3 regions of the Micromonospora sp. NPDC049204 genome follow, and region 3 is predicted to be linked to each of the others. Evidence: riboswitches for the same ligand, from Rfam matches in the RefSeq annotation. Region 3 holds a riboswitch; each other region holds the start of a gene.
What was found. Region 3 has a riboswitch for cobalamin ahead of AB0A90_RS01190 (ribonucleoside-diphosphate reductase subunit alpha). Riboswitches for the same ligand answer to the same signal wherever they lie in the genome.
Positions count from the first base shown of each region.

Region 1: another riboswitch for cobalamin. It lies ahead of cobN (cobaltochelatase subunit CobN); the one in region 3 lies ahead of AB0A90_RS01190 (ribonucleoside-diphosphate reductase subunit alpha).
Region 2: another riboswitch for cobalamin. It lies ahead of bluB (5,6-dimethylbenzimidazole synthase); the one in region 3 lies ahead of AB0A90_RS01190 (ribonucleoside-diphosphate reductase subunit alpha).

Region 1 covers NZ_JBEZDC010000028.1:42,595-47,008, forward strand. Annotated here, with positions in the region: gene cobN (cobaltochelatase subunit CobN) at 1-1,693, opposite strand, end outside; cobalamin riboswitch at 2,024-2,153, opposite strand; gene AB0A90_RS33430 (DUF5919 domain-containing protein) at 2,434-2,694, shown strand; gene AB0A90_RS33435 (inositol monophosphatase family protein) at 2,691-3,530, shown strand; gene AB0A90_RS33440 (hypothetical protein) at 3,747-4,082, opposite strand; gene AB0A90_RS33445 (RNA polymerase sigma factor) at 4,202-4,414, shown strand, end outside.
Region 2 covers NZ_JBEZDC010000007.1:156,172-160,585, forward strand. Annotated here, with positions in the region: gene AB0A90_RS15915 (vitamin B12-dependent ribonucleotide reductase) at 1-1,182, shown strand, start outside; gene bluB (5,6-dimethylbenzimidazole synthase) at 1,238-1,864, opposite strand; cobalamin riboswitch at 1,893-2,093, opposite strand; gene AB0A90_RS15925 (alpha/beta hydrolase) at 2,189-2,890, opposite strand; gene AB0A90_RS15930 (bifunctional 5,10-methylenetetrahydrofolate dehydrogenase/5,10-methenyltetrahydrofolate cyclohydrolase) at 3,211-4,110, opposite strand; gene AB0A90_RS15935 (sigma-70 family RNA polymerase sigma factor) at 4,330-4,414, shown strand, end outside.
Region 3 covers NZ_JBEZDC010000001.1:234,015-238,428, forward strand. Annotated here, with positions in the region: gene AB0A90_RS01190 (ribonucleoside-diphosphate reductase subunit alpha) at 1-1,445, opposite strand, end outside; cobalamin riboswitch at 1,641-1,858, opposite strand; gene AB0A90_RS01195 (L-fuconate dehydratase) at 2,423-3,817, shown strand; gene AB0A90_RS01200 (FadR/GntR family transcriptional regulator) at 3,827-4,414, shown strand, end outside.

The DNA of each region.
Region 1 (4,414 bases), on a different contig from region 3:
CGGCGTGCGCGCGACGTTTGGCCTGGGTGCCCTCGCCGGGGTCGTTGACGATGAACGGGTAGACCAGCGGCAGGTCACCGAGGACCGCGTCGGGGGCGCAGTCGGCGGCCAGGCCGAGGCCCTTGCCGGGCAGCCACTCCAGGGTGCCGTGTTTGCCCAGGTGCACCACGGCGTCCGCGCCGAAGCCGCCGTCGGCGACCGGGGCGGCCAGCCAGCGGTACGCGGCCAGGTAGTGGTGACTCGGCGGCAGGTCCGGGTCGTGGTAGATGGCGATCGGGTTCTCCCCGAAGCCGCGCGGCGGTTGGATCAGCAGCACCACGTTGCCGAAGCGCAGCCCGGCGAGCACGATGTCCCCGCCCTCGGTGTAGAGCTGGCCGGGCGGCTCACCCCAGTGTTCCCGCATCCGTTCCCGCAGCTCGGACGGCACCTGGTCGAACCACCGCCGGTAGGTCTGCCCCGGTATCCGCGCCTCGGCGGCGGCCAGCTGCTCCGGGGTCAGCCACTCCACGTCGTGACCACCGGCGGCGATCAGCGCGTGGATCAGAGCGTCGCCGTCGTCGGGCACCGGCGCGTCGCCCAGGTGGTAGCCGGCCTCGGCGAACGCGGCCAGCAGTCGGACCGCCGAGACCGGGGTGTCCAGCCCGACGGCGTTGCCGACCCGGGAGTGCTTGGTGGGGTACGAGCTGAGCACCACGGCGACTCGCTTGTCGGCGTTGGGGACGTACCGCAGCCGGGCGTGGCGCACGGCGATCCCGGCGACCCGGGCGGCCCGGTCGGCGTCGGCCGCGTAGACCGAGAGGCCGTCGGCGTCGATCTGCTTGAACGAGAACGGCACGCTGACGATCCGGCCGTCGAACTCGGGGATGGCCACCTGCATCGCCGCGTCCAACGGGGACAGCCCCGCGTCGCTGCCGGCCCACTGCTCGCGGGTGCTGGTCAGGCAGAGCGCCTGGATGATCGGCACGTCCAGGGCGGCCAGGGCGCCGACGTCCCAGGCGTCCTCGTCGCCGCCCCCGGAGGCGTCCGCGGCGACCGCGCCACCGGCGGCCAGCACGGTGACCAGCAGCGCGTCGCAGCGGGCGAACAGCCCGAGCGGTCCCGCGCCGGTGGTCAGCCCTCGCAGCGAGCCGCAGAAGATCGGCAACGGGTTGCCGCCGGCGTTGTGGACCGCGTCCGCGAGGACGTCGACGAATTCGGTGTTGCCGGCGAGGGCGTGCGCCCGGTAGAAGACGATCCCCACGGTGGGCCGCAGCGGGTCGGTCGGGTGTTCGCCGTGCACGCCGTACGCGGGGGTGGGCGCGGGCGGGGCGAACCCCTCGCCGGTGAGCAGCACCGTGTCGGAGAGGAACCGGGCGAGCTGCCCCAGGTTGTCCGGCCCACCCTCGACGAGGTACGCCAACGCCTGGGTGACGACCCCGGACGGCACTGTGGAGATGGCCATCAGCTCCGCGTCGGGCAGCGCCTCGCCGCCGAGCACGACCGTCGGCACACCGGTGGCGAGCACCGCGGCGAGGCCGTCCGGCCACGCCTGCCGACCGCCGAGCAGGCGTACGACGACGAGGTCGACCCCGTCGAGCAGGGCGGGCACCTCGTCGGCGGCGACCCGCGCGGGGTTGGCGAGCCGGTAGTCGGCGCCGCTGGCGCGGGCGGCCAGCAGGTCGGTGTCGGCGGTGGAGAGCAGCAGGATGCGCACGGCGGGCTCCGGAGAGTGACGCCCTGGCCGCTACGGAGGCGACCTGGACGAAGCGGGTGGGTGCGGCGTCAGCCGGTACGACGGCTCGGCCGGGCTCAGCGACGCGGACGTCGGGGCCGGTCAGCGCCGGACGCCCAGGTCAGCGGTACCGGAAGCCAGCGGTCTGGCGCACGCCGCGACGGCCGGGCCGGGACGTGCGGGGCCGGCCGGTTGTGGGCGCGGTGCAGTGCCCGCCAAACGGCTCATGACGATGATCGTCAATGGATGAGACGCTGTGCGTCATCGGGTCCTCCTCGGGTGTCCACGCCCTGGGGTACATCCCGACGGCCGAAGTATCCTGGCTTCCGGATCGACGCTCTCCCCCGGCCTTCCAACCGCAGACACACGGTCGTGACTCACGAGGGGGGATCGCTCCCCGGTGACAGTGGCGGGACCGCGTCGGAATCGCACCGACTTCCTTCACTGCCGTCAGGCCGCGAATGCTGCCACACCCCTCCGCCGCCGGTCAACGCCGGCCCTGGCACCGCCCGGCCGCGCTCATCACATTGACCTGGGAAAATATAGGTGCGCGGGGTTGCCTGACCACGAGACGGCGAGCTGATTGGCCGGTGGCGGAGTGATCCCGCAGAGGGAGCCGAGTGTCTGTGTGACTCCCTCTGGAGCTGATGTCGTAGACGATTCAGCACCCACGGGGTCAGCCCTGGGTTACTCGTGCTCGAAGCGGCGCGGCCGGCGAGTCAGTGACAGCCAGCCGAGAAAACGGGCGTGCACTCCCCGCAGGTGTCCGAGACCACCTGGCCATCGGCGTCTACGACGAGTCCATTCGCGCCAACGTGCTTCTGATCGATGACCGACTCTGCGTCGTCCAGCACTACCTACCGCGGATGCGGGGCGTCGACTGCCCGACGATGGTCATCGAACGCGACACGAGTCCCTCCGGCCTCTACCCGATATTCGACGAGATGTTCACCTCACTCTGGGAGCGCAGCCGCCAGCTATGACTGACCACGCCCGCCTCCTCCCCCTCGCACAGGAGGCCGTCGACCTGGCACACGACCTGATGCGGACGCTCCAGCCCGGCGCGCTGACCTTCAAGGGTGACCGTGACATGGCGTCCGAGGTGGACTACGCCATCGAGCGAGCGGTCCGCGAGCATCTGGCCGCCACGGCGCCGGACATCGGTTTCCTCGGCGAGGAGTATGGCGGCAGCGGCGACACCGGCGCACTGACCTGGGCACTCGACCCCGTCGACGGCACCGTCAACTTCGTCCACGGCTCACCCCTGTGCGCGATCTCCCTCGGCCTCCTGCACGGCACAGACGCCGTCCTCGGCGTCATCGACCTGCCGTTCCTCGGCACCCGCTACCACGCCGTTCAGGGGCACGGCGCCTATGCCGACAACCGACGCATCTGCGCCAGCCAGGTCACCGATCTCCGGGACGCCGTCGTCGCCATCGGCGACTACGCGGTCGGTGCCGACGCCAGCCGGAAGAACGCCGAGAGACTCGCCATCACCGAGCAGCTCACCCGGCACGTCCAACGGATCCGCATGCACGGTTCGGCCGCGATCGACCTCGCCTGGTTGGCGCAGGGCAGGATCGACGCGTTCATCATGCTCAACAACAAGCCCTGGGACACCGTCGCGGGCGTCGTGATCGCCCGAGAGGCCGGTGCGCTCGTCGTCGACGTCGACGGCACGCCCCACAGCGCACACGCTGTCGCCACGATCGGCGGCAACGATCTGCTCCTACCGCCCGTCCTCACGCTCGTTCAGCGATCACTCGCATGTGCGGAAGGCATGACTGGTCTTCCGCCTCACCCAGCGGATCCCCATTGATCACCTGCCGGTGATCACGCCACCGCTCACACGACGAGAGTGCACGGGCAACAACGGCTCCAACGTCGGGACACCACCTGGTCGCAGTCCCGCCTTGTCGATCATGGGGTTGTGGTGGGCGACAAAGCAGCCTTTCGTGGCCAAACTAGGCACCACACCTCCATGATCGACCCCGATATCGGGTCGCTCGGCAGCATGATTCGTGGACGTTTCGCCTCAGCGGGCGTGGCGTTCCGGGTGGGCGCGGCTCCAGGTCCGCATCCGTTCCGGGTAGCCGGTGCGGCCCGCCTCGTACAGCGGCACCGCGTGCTTGCGGGCGATGGACCCGGCCGCGCGGGGGGTGCCGGTACGGCGGCGGATCCACTCCCCGTCGTGGGCGATCGCCACCACCGTGGTGTCCGTCGCGGTGGTCTCCGGCTCCAGGTAGAACTCCACCCCGCGCCGGCTCGTGACGAACGCCTCCAGCGCGGCGAGGTCGTCCCGGGTCGCCTCCCGGTCCAGCTTCGTCGGGGTCGCCTCGGCGCCCCGTGACCGGCGACTGAACCAGCTCATGCCCCACCCCTTCCCTCGACGCCCCTCCAGTGCAGCACCGAATCCTGGCAATACGCTGCACGCCGGGTGGGAGACAGCTGATCCGACGGGGGTGGAACCCGCCACGCGTGGGCGGTGTCATGAGTGTGACCCGAACGGAGGTTCCCCTGGACGACGAGGCGCTCGTCACCCGCGCTCGCTCCGGTGACCTGGAGGCGTACGACCTCCTGGTCGCCCGGCACACCGCGTCCGCGTACCGGACGGCGTCGCTGCTCGGGGCGGGCTCGGACTCCGAGGACGTCATCCAGGAGGCGTTCGTGAAGGCGTACCGCAAGTTGTCCCGTTATCGGGGC
Region 2 (4,414 bases), on a different contig from region 3:
CTTGTCAAGTTCAAGAAGCTGGTCGGCGGCGGCTCGATGCAGATCGTCAACCAGACGGTGCCGCGCGCCCTGCGCAGCCTCGGTTACCCCGAGGAGCAGGTCGAGGCGATCGTCGAGCACATCGCCGACCACGGCCACGTGGTGGACGCCCCGGGCCTCAAGCCGGAGCACTACCCGGTCTTCGACTGCGCCATGGGCGAGCGGACGATCGCCCCGATGGGTCACGTGCGGATGATGGCGGCCATCCAGCCGTTCGTCTCCGGCGCCATCTCCAAGACGGTCAACATGCCGGAGGCGGCCACCGTCGAGGACGTCGAGAAGATCTACTTCGAGGGCTGGAAGCTCGGCCTCAAGGCGCTGGCGATCTACCGGGACAACTGCAAGGTCGGTCAGCCGCTCTCGGTGGCCAAGTCCAACAAGGCCACCGAGCCGGCCGCGGTCGAGGCCGCGCCGGCCGCCGTGGAGAAGGTCATCGAGTACCGGCCGGTGCGTAAGCGCCTGCCGAAGAAGCGCCCGTCCGAGACGGTCAGCTTCTCCGTCGGTGGCGCCGAGGGCTACCTCACCGCGTCGTCCTACCCGGACGACGGCCTCGGCGAGGTCTTCCTGAAGATGTCCAAGCAGGGCTCGACCCTGGCCGGCGTGATGGACGCCTTCTCGGTGGCCATCAGCATCGGCCTGCAGTACGGCGTGCCGCTGGAGACGTTCGTCAGCAAGTTCACCAACATGCGCTTCGAGCCGGCCGGCATGACCGACGACCCGGACGTGCGGATGGCCGCCTCGGTGATGGACTACATCTTCCGTCGCCTGGCGCTGGACTTCCTGCCCTACGAGCGCCGCGCCGAGCTGGGCATCTTCACCGCCTCGGAGCGGGCCGCCCAGTTGCGGGCCGAGGCCGACGCGGAGGCCGCCGCCGTCACCGGCGCGGAGCTCACCGCGATGGCGTCCTCGGCTCCGGTGGAGGCCCCGGCCAAGTCGGAGGCCGTCGCCCAGCCGGCCCAGGAGATGGCCGACGTGGCCGCCGCCAAGCCGGCTCCGAGCGTGGGTTCCAGCACCGAACTGCTGGAGGCCGTGATCGGCAAGGCCGCCGACGCGCCGCTCTGCTTCACCTGCGGTACGAAGATGCGCCCCGCCGGTAGCTGCTACGTCTGCGAGGGCTGCGGCTCCACCAGCGGCTGCAGCTGACACGTCAGCGACGAGCCCCGGGCGTTCGCGCGCCCGGGGCTCGTTTGTGTGCGGGTCACTCGGACCAACGATCCTGGTGGATCACCGACGACAGCGGACGTCGCTGACGCCAGCCGTGCCGCTCCAGGTCCGGCGTCTCCTCCAGATGGGTGACCGGGCCGAGGCAGAGCCACGCCACCGGGCGGACGGTGGCCGGGATGCCGAGCAGGTCGCGCAGGAACGACTCCCGGTAGAACGAGACCCAGCCGACCCCGAGCTGCTCGGCGGTTGCGGCCAGCCACAGGTTCTGGATCGCCAGACAGACCGAGTAGAGGCCGGCGTCGGCGATCGCGTGACGGCCGAGCACGGCCGGCCCACCCCGCTCCGGGTCGTACGTGACCACGACCGACAACGTCGACTCTCGTACGCCATCGATCTTTATCCGGGCGAAGCGTTCCGCCGCCGCACCGTCGAGAGTGGCCGCGAAGGTGTCCCGCTCCCGCTCCACGTGCCGGTGGAACTGCTGCCGCAGCTCAGGATCGCGGACCAGGATGAAGTCCCAGGGCTGGGAGAGGCCGACGCTCGGCGCGGCGTGCGCCGCCGTGAGGATCCGATCCAACGTATCCGCGGGGATCGGCGCCCCGGTGAACTGGGCACGTACGTCCCGACGGCGGTGGATGGTCTCGTAGAGTCCGTTGTTCAAGGCAGGCTCCCGCTGCGCTCGCGCCCCTGACGGGGCGATGACGCGAGGCCGGTCTTCGGACTCCCGGATCTCCGCTGGTCACCCGCCTTCCCAGCCCCTCAGGGCCAGTGGCTGCGTCTGGTACGCGTGGGTGGCAGCTCCCCGGTCACCGCGGCGGGCCCGTGCCGGACTCACACCGGCTTCCCGATTCTCCCCACTCGCGCGGGGCACCTCGCAACGTTTGTGCCACCGCGCAGCATAGCGGCCGCCCCTGCCTGCGGGGTGGCGGTCCGTCGCCCGGTCGCATGTCCGGCCGGGCGACGGCCGCTACCCGCGCCGTCTGCGTCAGGCGGAAAGTTCCGCCCGGATCAGCGCGGCCAGCTCGGCGGGCTGAGAAAGGAACGGCGAGTGCGAGGAGTTCATGCGCAACACCCGCTCGGCCCGCTTGGCCATGAGCTCCTGCGCGAAGGGCGGAAGAGCGTTGTCGGCCGCACAAATGAGGTAGGTGCTGGGAATGGTGCGCCACGCGGCCTCGGTCAGCGGCTGCTGCGTCGAGGCCCAGGACTGGAGCCCGAGTCGTGCAACGGCCTGTTCCGCGATTTCCGGATCGACGTCGCTGTAGAAGACCTCTCGGGGCTGCGACGGTTCGATGTGACCCCTGCCCTTCAGGTCCGTCCGCTCGTGAACCTCCCACCACGGCGGAGCAACGCCGCCGGCGGTGGAGAAGAGCGAATCGCCGACATCCGGCTGGAAAGCGGCGAGATAAACGATTCGGCGTACGTTGTCCGCGGCAGCGAGCGCCTCCGTGACTGGTGCGCCACCGTAGGAGTGGGCGACGACCACGACCGGTCCGTCGATGGCGGCGACGGCGGCTTTGACCACGGCAGCGTCGTCGTAGAGGTCACCGAGGGCAGCGGGGTCGTTGCCGCTACTGGGTAGCGCGACGGTGTGGATGTCGATATCCGGAAACTGCTCGATGAGCGACTGCCAGACCCAGGGCCCGTGCCAGGCACCGTGCACGAGAAGAAGCGACGGAATGCTGTTCAAGATGATGTTCCTGCCCGCATGTATTCAAATGATCGGATCTGGAGTTCGTCGTCGACCACGCCGTCGTGCATCACCGGAGCGCCCCATCTCGACCGAGGACAGCGGAAATATATGCCGCTACTTTTGGGTAGCAAGGCGCGGATGACTATGAGCCGAGCCACAAGCCCGATCGGCGGCGGTGTGCTCGTGATCAACAACACGTTGCCTGGCTCGGGCCGAATCCAAGCTCATTCCCGTATTGCTTGCTGAGCGCCGCTGGATAGCAAACTCGCGCCCGTGGCGGTGCGGTTGTCCGCAATTCCCCCGACGCACCTGCCGGGCTACTCGCTCGCGCGCTCGGCCGCGCGTACCGCGTTGCGGAACAGCATCGCGACGGTGGTCGGACCGACGCCGCCCACCCGGGGCGTGATGGCGCCGGCGACCTCGGCGCACGCTTCGTCCACGTCCGGTAGGAGGCGCCGTCCTTCGTAGCGGACGCCGGCGCCGATGACGACGGCGCCGGGCTTGACGTGCTCGGGCCGAACGATCCGGGGTACGCCCGCGGCGGCGACGAGGATGTCGGCGCGGCGGGTGTAGCGGTCCCAGTCGGGCACGCCGGTGTGGACGACGGTGACGGCGGCGTTGGCGGTCGGACGCTTCTGGGCGAGCAGCATCGCCAGGGGGCGGCCAAGGGTGGCGCCGCGACCGAGGATGACGACCTCACGACCGGCGACGGGGATCTCGTGGTACGCCAGGAGGGCTTCGATGCCGGCGGGGGTGCACGGCAGCGGGCCGGGCAGGCCGACGGCGAGACGCCCCATGTTCAGCGGGTGCATGCCGTCGACGTCCTTGTCCGGGTCGATCGTCAGCAGCGCCGCGTCGTAGTCCAGATGCCCCGGCACGGGGTACTGCACGAGCAGTCCGTGCACGGCGGGATCGCTGTTGAAGCGGGCAATGGCCTGGTGCAGTTCGGCCTGGGTGGCGGTGGCGGGCAGATGCACGTGCGGGGAGGCGAACCCGAGCGCGGCGGCCTGGCGCTGCTTGATGGCGATGTAGCCGGCGCTGGCGTCGTCGTCGCCGACGAGGATGGTGGCGAGGCTCGGTGTGATCCCGCGGCTGCGGAGTGCTGCGGCAGCGGCGGCGGTCTCGGCCAGGACGGCTTCGGCGACGGGTGCGCCCGGCAGGAGCCGAGCCGTGCCAGACGGGGTGTGGTGCTGCGCGGATCCACTGGTCGTGGTCATGACGGATTCTCCACGCAGGCGCCCAGGCGGTCGACGCCCGCGAGAGGCTCCCCGATGGTTTCACCATCCCCGTGCCGCCAGTCGCCGGTGCTTCGATCATGCCGCATCAACGGGGCGACTGCCCAGCTGACCGGCCCGTGCCGCCTCGGGCGGGGGGTTTGGTAACACCAGCGGTCCGGCTTACGAAGAAGAGGTGTGAGTGACGAGAGGGGACAGCCTGTGCGTGAGCCCAGCGAAGCGGGAGGTGACATCTCCGGCATCGGGGCCGATCCGGTGGCCTTCGAGGTCTTCTACCGGCGGCACC
Region 3 (4,414 bases):
GTCGGGTAGTAGTTGATGTCGATGACCCGGTCCAGGAAGGTCACGGCGGTACGGACGGTGGCGCGCAGCCGCTCCCAGTCGATGCCGCCGTCGCTGAGGTGCGCGGCGAGGTTCACCGAGCCGAGGTTGCACACGGCGGTCTCGGCGTCGCTGGACACCTCGATGATCTCGGTGCACAGGTTGGACAGGTGCACCACGTTGCCGTCCTCGGCGGTCTGGTTGCACAGTCGGTTCGCGGCGTCCTTGAAGGTCATCCACCCGTTGCCGGTCTGGGCGAGGGTGCGCATCATCCTGCCGTACAGCTCCCGCGCCGGGACCTGCCGCACGTGGCGGCCCTGCGCCTCGGCCTGCCGGTACGCGGCGTCGAACCGCTCCCCCCACAGGTCGGGCAGCTCGGGTACCTCGTGCGGGTCGAACAGTGACCACATCTCGTCGGCCTCGACCCGGCGCATGAACTCGTCCGGGATCCAGTTGGCCAGGTTGAGGTTGTGGGTGCGGCGGGCGTCCTCGCCGGTGTTGTCCCGCAGTTGTAGGAACTCCTCGATGTCCGGGTGCCACGGTTCCAGATAGACGCAGGCCGCGCCCTTGCGCCGGCCGCCCTGGTTGACCGCGGCGACGCTCGCGTCCAGTGTGCGCAGCCACGGCACGATCCCGTTGGACTGCCCGTTGGTGCCGCGGATCAGTGCACCCCTGGACCGGACCCGGGAGTACGCGATGCCGATGCCGCCGGCGAACTTGGACAGGTTGGCGACCTGGGCGTACCGCTGGTAGATGGAGTCCAACTCGTCGCGCGGAGAGTCGACCAGATAGCAGGAGGACATCTGGGTGTGTCGGGTGCCGGAGTTGAACAGTGTCGGCGAGCTGGGCAGATAGGCCAGGCTGGACATCAGCCGGTAGAAGCCGACCGCCTCGTCCGGCGTCTGGGACAGCCCGCAGGCCACCCGGAGCAGCCAGTACTGCGGGGTCTCCAGCACCAGCCGGCTGGTGGGGTGACGCAGCAGGTACCTGTCGTACACCGTGCGCAGGCCGAAGTACTCGAATCGTCGGTCGCCGTCGGGATCGACAGCGTGGTCGAGCATCGGGGCGTGGGCGGCGACGAACGCGGCGGTGTCGTCGCCGACCAGGCCCTCGGCGTGGCCGATCCGGATCGCCGCGCTGAACGAGGTGACGCCCTGTCGACGCACCTCCTTGTCGACGTAGCCGGACAGCAGCCGGGCGGCGAGGCGCGAGTACTGCGGTTCCTCACCGATCATCTCGGCGGCGGTCTGGATGGAGAGCCGGTCCATCTCGGCCGTCGTCGCGCCGTCGTACAGGCCGCTGATCGTGCGGGTGGCGACCCGCATCGGGTCGACGTCGGCCAGGTCGTCGGCCCACCGCTCGACCGCACGGACGATCTTGTTGACGTCCACGGACTCGGTGGTGCCGTTGCGCTTGCGCACCTGCATCGGCGTGCGCCGGACGGCCGCGTCGCCGCTGACCGGGACTGCCTCGGTGACTGTCACCACTCACTCCTCGCGAGTTCGAGACCTGATGGCCCCTCGAACGCGTGGAGACGGACACCAACGGACGCCACGCCGGCACGGCGTGGGTCAGGTGGCGTCGGCCGTCCCACGCGGCCTCGGACCGCCGCCCACCCGGGTGCGGGTACGCGGCGCGCTGGCAGGTCTTCGGACTCGTGGGCACGACCGGGTTGGCCGGTCTCCTACTGGCCGTCGCTTCCCAGACCGCTTCGTGGCCCAGTGCTTCTGACGGCTGTCGTTCCCACTCACCGCTGCGGGACAGTCCCGGATTTCCACCGGGTTCCCTCTTGCCTCGACCACTCCGGATGAGCGGCCGAACCAGCTGCGTTCGACACCATATATAGGGACGCTGCGGTTGTCACACCCCACATGTCGGTCTCGGGCGTGTCGACGGCGACCTCCGTGACGGTCATCACCGGCCACGCCGACCAGGCCGAGTCGCGCCGGGGCGCGGTGGACCGACACCCGCGCGGCGCGCGGCACACGAGCAGGTGTCGACATTCGGAAAGGTGTGATGTATTAAGTCTTTAGATGTAAGGATCCCTACCTATACTTAGGCGTCAATGTAGTTATCCGGAGTGGACATCTAATCTTCTGAACCACTCCTCATATCTCGCACCACCGTCCCCATCGGGCCGGCGGTGCCGCAGCAGTGCCCGGGCCGACGACGAGGTGCCGCCCGTCGAAGGTGCCTACCAGCGCGGCGAATGTCGGCACCACCGCATTAAGGGCTCGCGGATCGGGTACGGCGATCACGGGGACCGCGCACCGACGAATCTCCAGCACGAAGAAACATTGGATGTCTTCGATACCCGACGGATCGACGTCGTTGACGCGTCGGATCGACCCTCCGTATACTCCCAGAGATCATCTGATCTTTAGCCTAACCGGGCGAGGAGCGCATGCCGCAGATCACCGCCGTCACTGTCGAGGACGTCCGCTTCCCCACCTCCCTGACCGCTGACGGCTCCGACGCCATGAACAAGGACGGCGACTACTCGGCGGCCTACGTCGTCCTGCACACCGACGGCGTCGACAGCAGCGGTGCGCCACTCGCGGGCCACGGCCTGACCTTCACCATCGGCCGGGGCAACGACATCGTCGTCGCGGCGGCCGTCCATCAGGCACAGCGCCTCGTCGGCGTGGACGTCGCGACGATGGCGGCGGACATGGGCGCGGTCTACCGTCTGCTCACCTCCGACTCGCAACTACGCTGGCTCGGCCCAGAGAAGGGTGTCGTGCACCTGTCGCTGGCCGCCGTCCTCAACGCGTCGTGGGATCTGGTCGCCCGGGTCGCCGACAAGCCGCTGTGGCGGCTGCTCGTCGACATGTCCCCCGAGCAGCTCGTCGACATCGCGGACCTGCGCTACCTGTCCGACGCGCTGACCCGGGACGAGGCGCTGGCCATCCTGCGGGCCAAGGAGAGCACGAAGGCGGCCCGTCTCGCCGAGCTCGACCGGACCGGCTACCCCGCCTACACCACCTCGGCAGGCTGGCTCGGCTACGGCGACGACAAGCTGCGCCGGCTGTGCCAGGAGGCGGTGGACACCGGCTACGGCTACGTCAAGCTGAAGGTGGGCGCCAACCTCGACGACGACATCCGCCGGTGCGGCATCGCCCGGGAGATCCTCGGTCCGGACCGCAACCTGATGATCGACGCCAACCAGGTGTGGGACGTCGGTCAGGCCATCGAGTGGGTCAAGGCCCTGGCGCAGTTCGAGCCACTGTGGATCGAGGAGCCGACCAGCCCCGACGACATTCTGGGCCACGCCGCCGTGCGCCGCGCCGTCGCTCCGATCGGAGTCGCCACCGGCGAGCACTGCCACAACCGGGTGATGTTCAAGCAGTTGTTCCAGGCCGAGGCCATCGACTTCTGCCAACTGGACACCGGCAGGTTGGCCAGCATCAACGAGATCGTCGCCGTGCTGCTGCTCGCCGCGAAGTTCGACATCCCCGTGTGCCCCCACGCCGGCGGTGTCGGGCTGTGCGAGATGGTCCAGCACGTGTCGGTGCTCGACTACGTGGCGATCTCGGGAGATCTCACCAACCGGGTCACCGAGTTCGTCGACCACCTGCACGAGCATTTCACCGACCCGTGCATCATCCAGGACACCGGCTCGGGCAGCGGTTACGTCCTGCCCAGCCAGCCCGGTTACTCCACCCGGATGCGCCAGGAGTCGGTCGAGCTCTACCGGTTCCCCGACGGCGGCTACTGGGCGGCGACGGACCCGACTACGGTGTCATCTTCGGAGCCGTACGTGATCGCGGGTGGGACGGCCACCCCCGCCGGCCGCTAGGGGGATGTCATGTCGCGCACCGACGAGGTGGTGAACGGCATCAAACGGATGATCCTCGAAGGGCGTTTCAAGCCCGGGGACCGGCTGCCCATCGAAAAGGACCTCGCCGAGTCGCTCGGCGTCTCGCGGGGCTCGCTGCGCGAGGGGATGTCGGCTCTGTCGATCCTCGGCATCGTCAATATCCGCCAGGGTGACGGCACCTACGTCACCAACCTCGACGCGCCGCAACTGTTGGCCCCGATGGGCTTCGTGGTCGACTTCCAGGGTCAGGGCGACCCACGGCACGTGCACATCGTCCGGCGGCTGTTGGAGTGCGAGGCCGCCCGCCTGGCGGCGACCAGGATCACCGACGAGGCCCTCGCCCAGGCGGGCGAACTGCTCGACGAGGCGGCGCGGATCGCCGGTCGGTCGCCGCAGGAGCACGAACGGATCATGGAGATCGACATCGCGTTCCACCGGATCATCGCGGTGCACGCCGACAATCCGGTGCTCGTCGGTCTCATCGAGGCGTTCGCCGGGCGCACCCTGCGCGGGCGGCTCTGGCGGAGCCTGCACGAGGAGGGCGCGGACCGGCGTACCCACGACGAGCACGTCGCG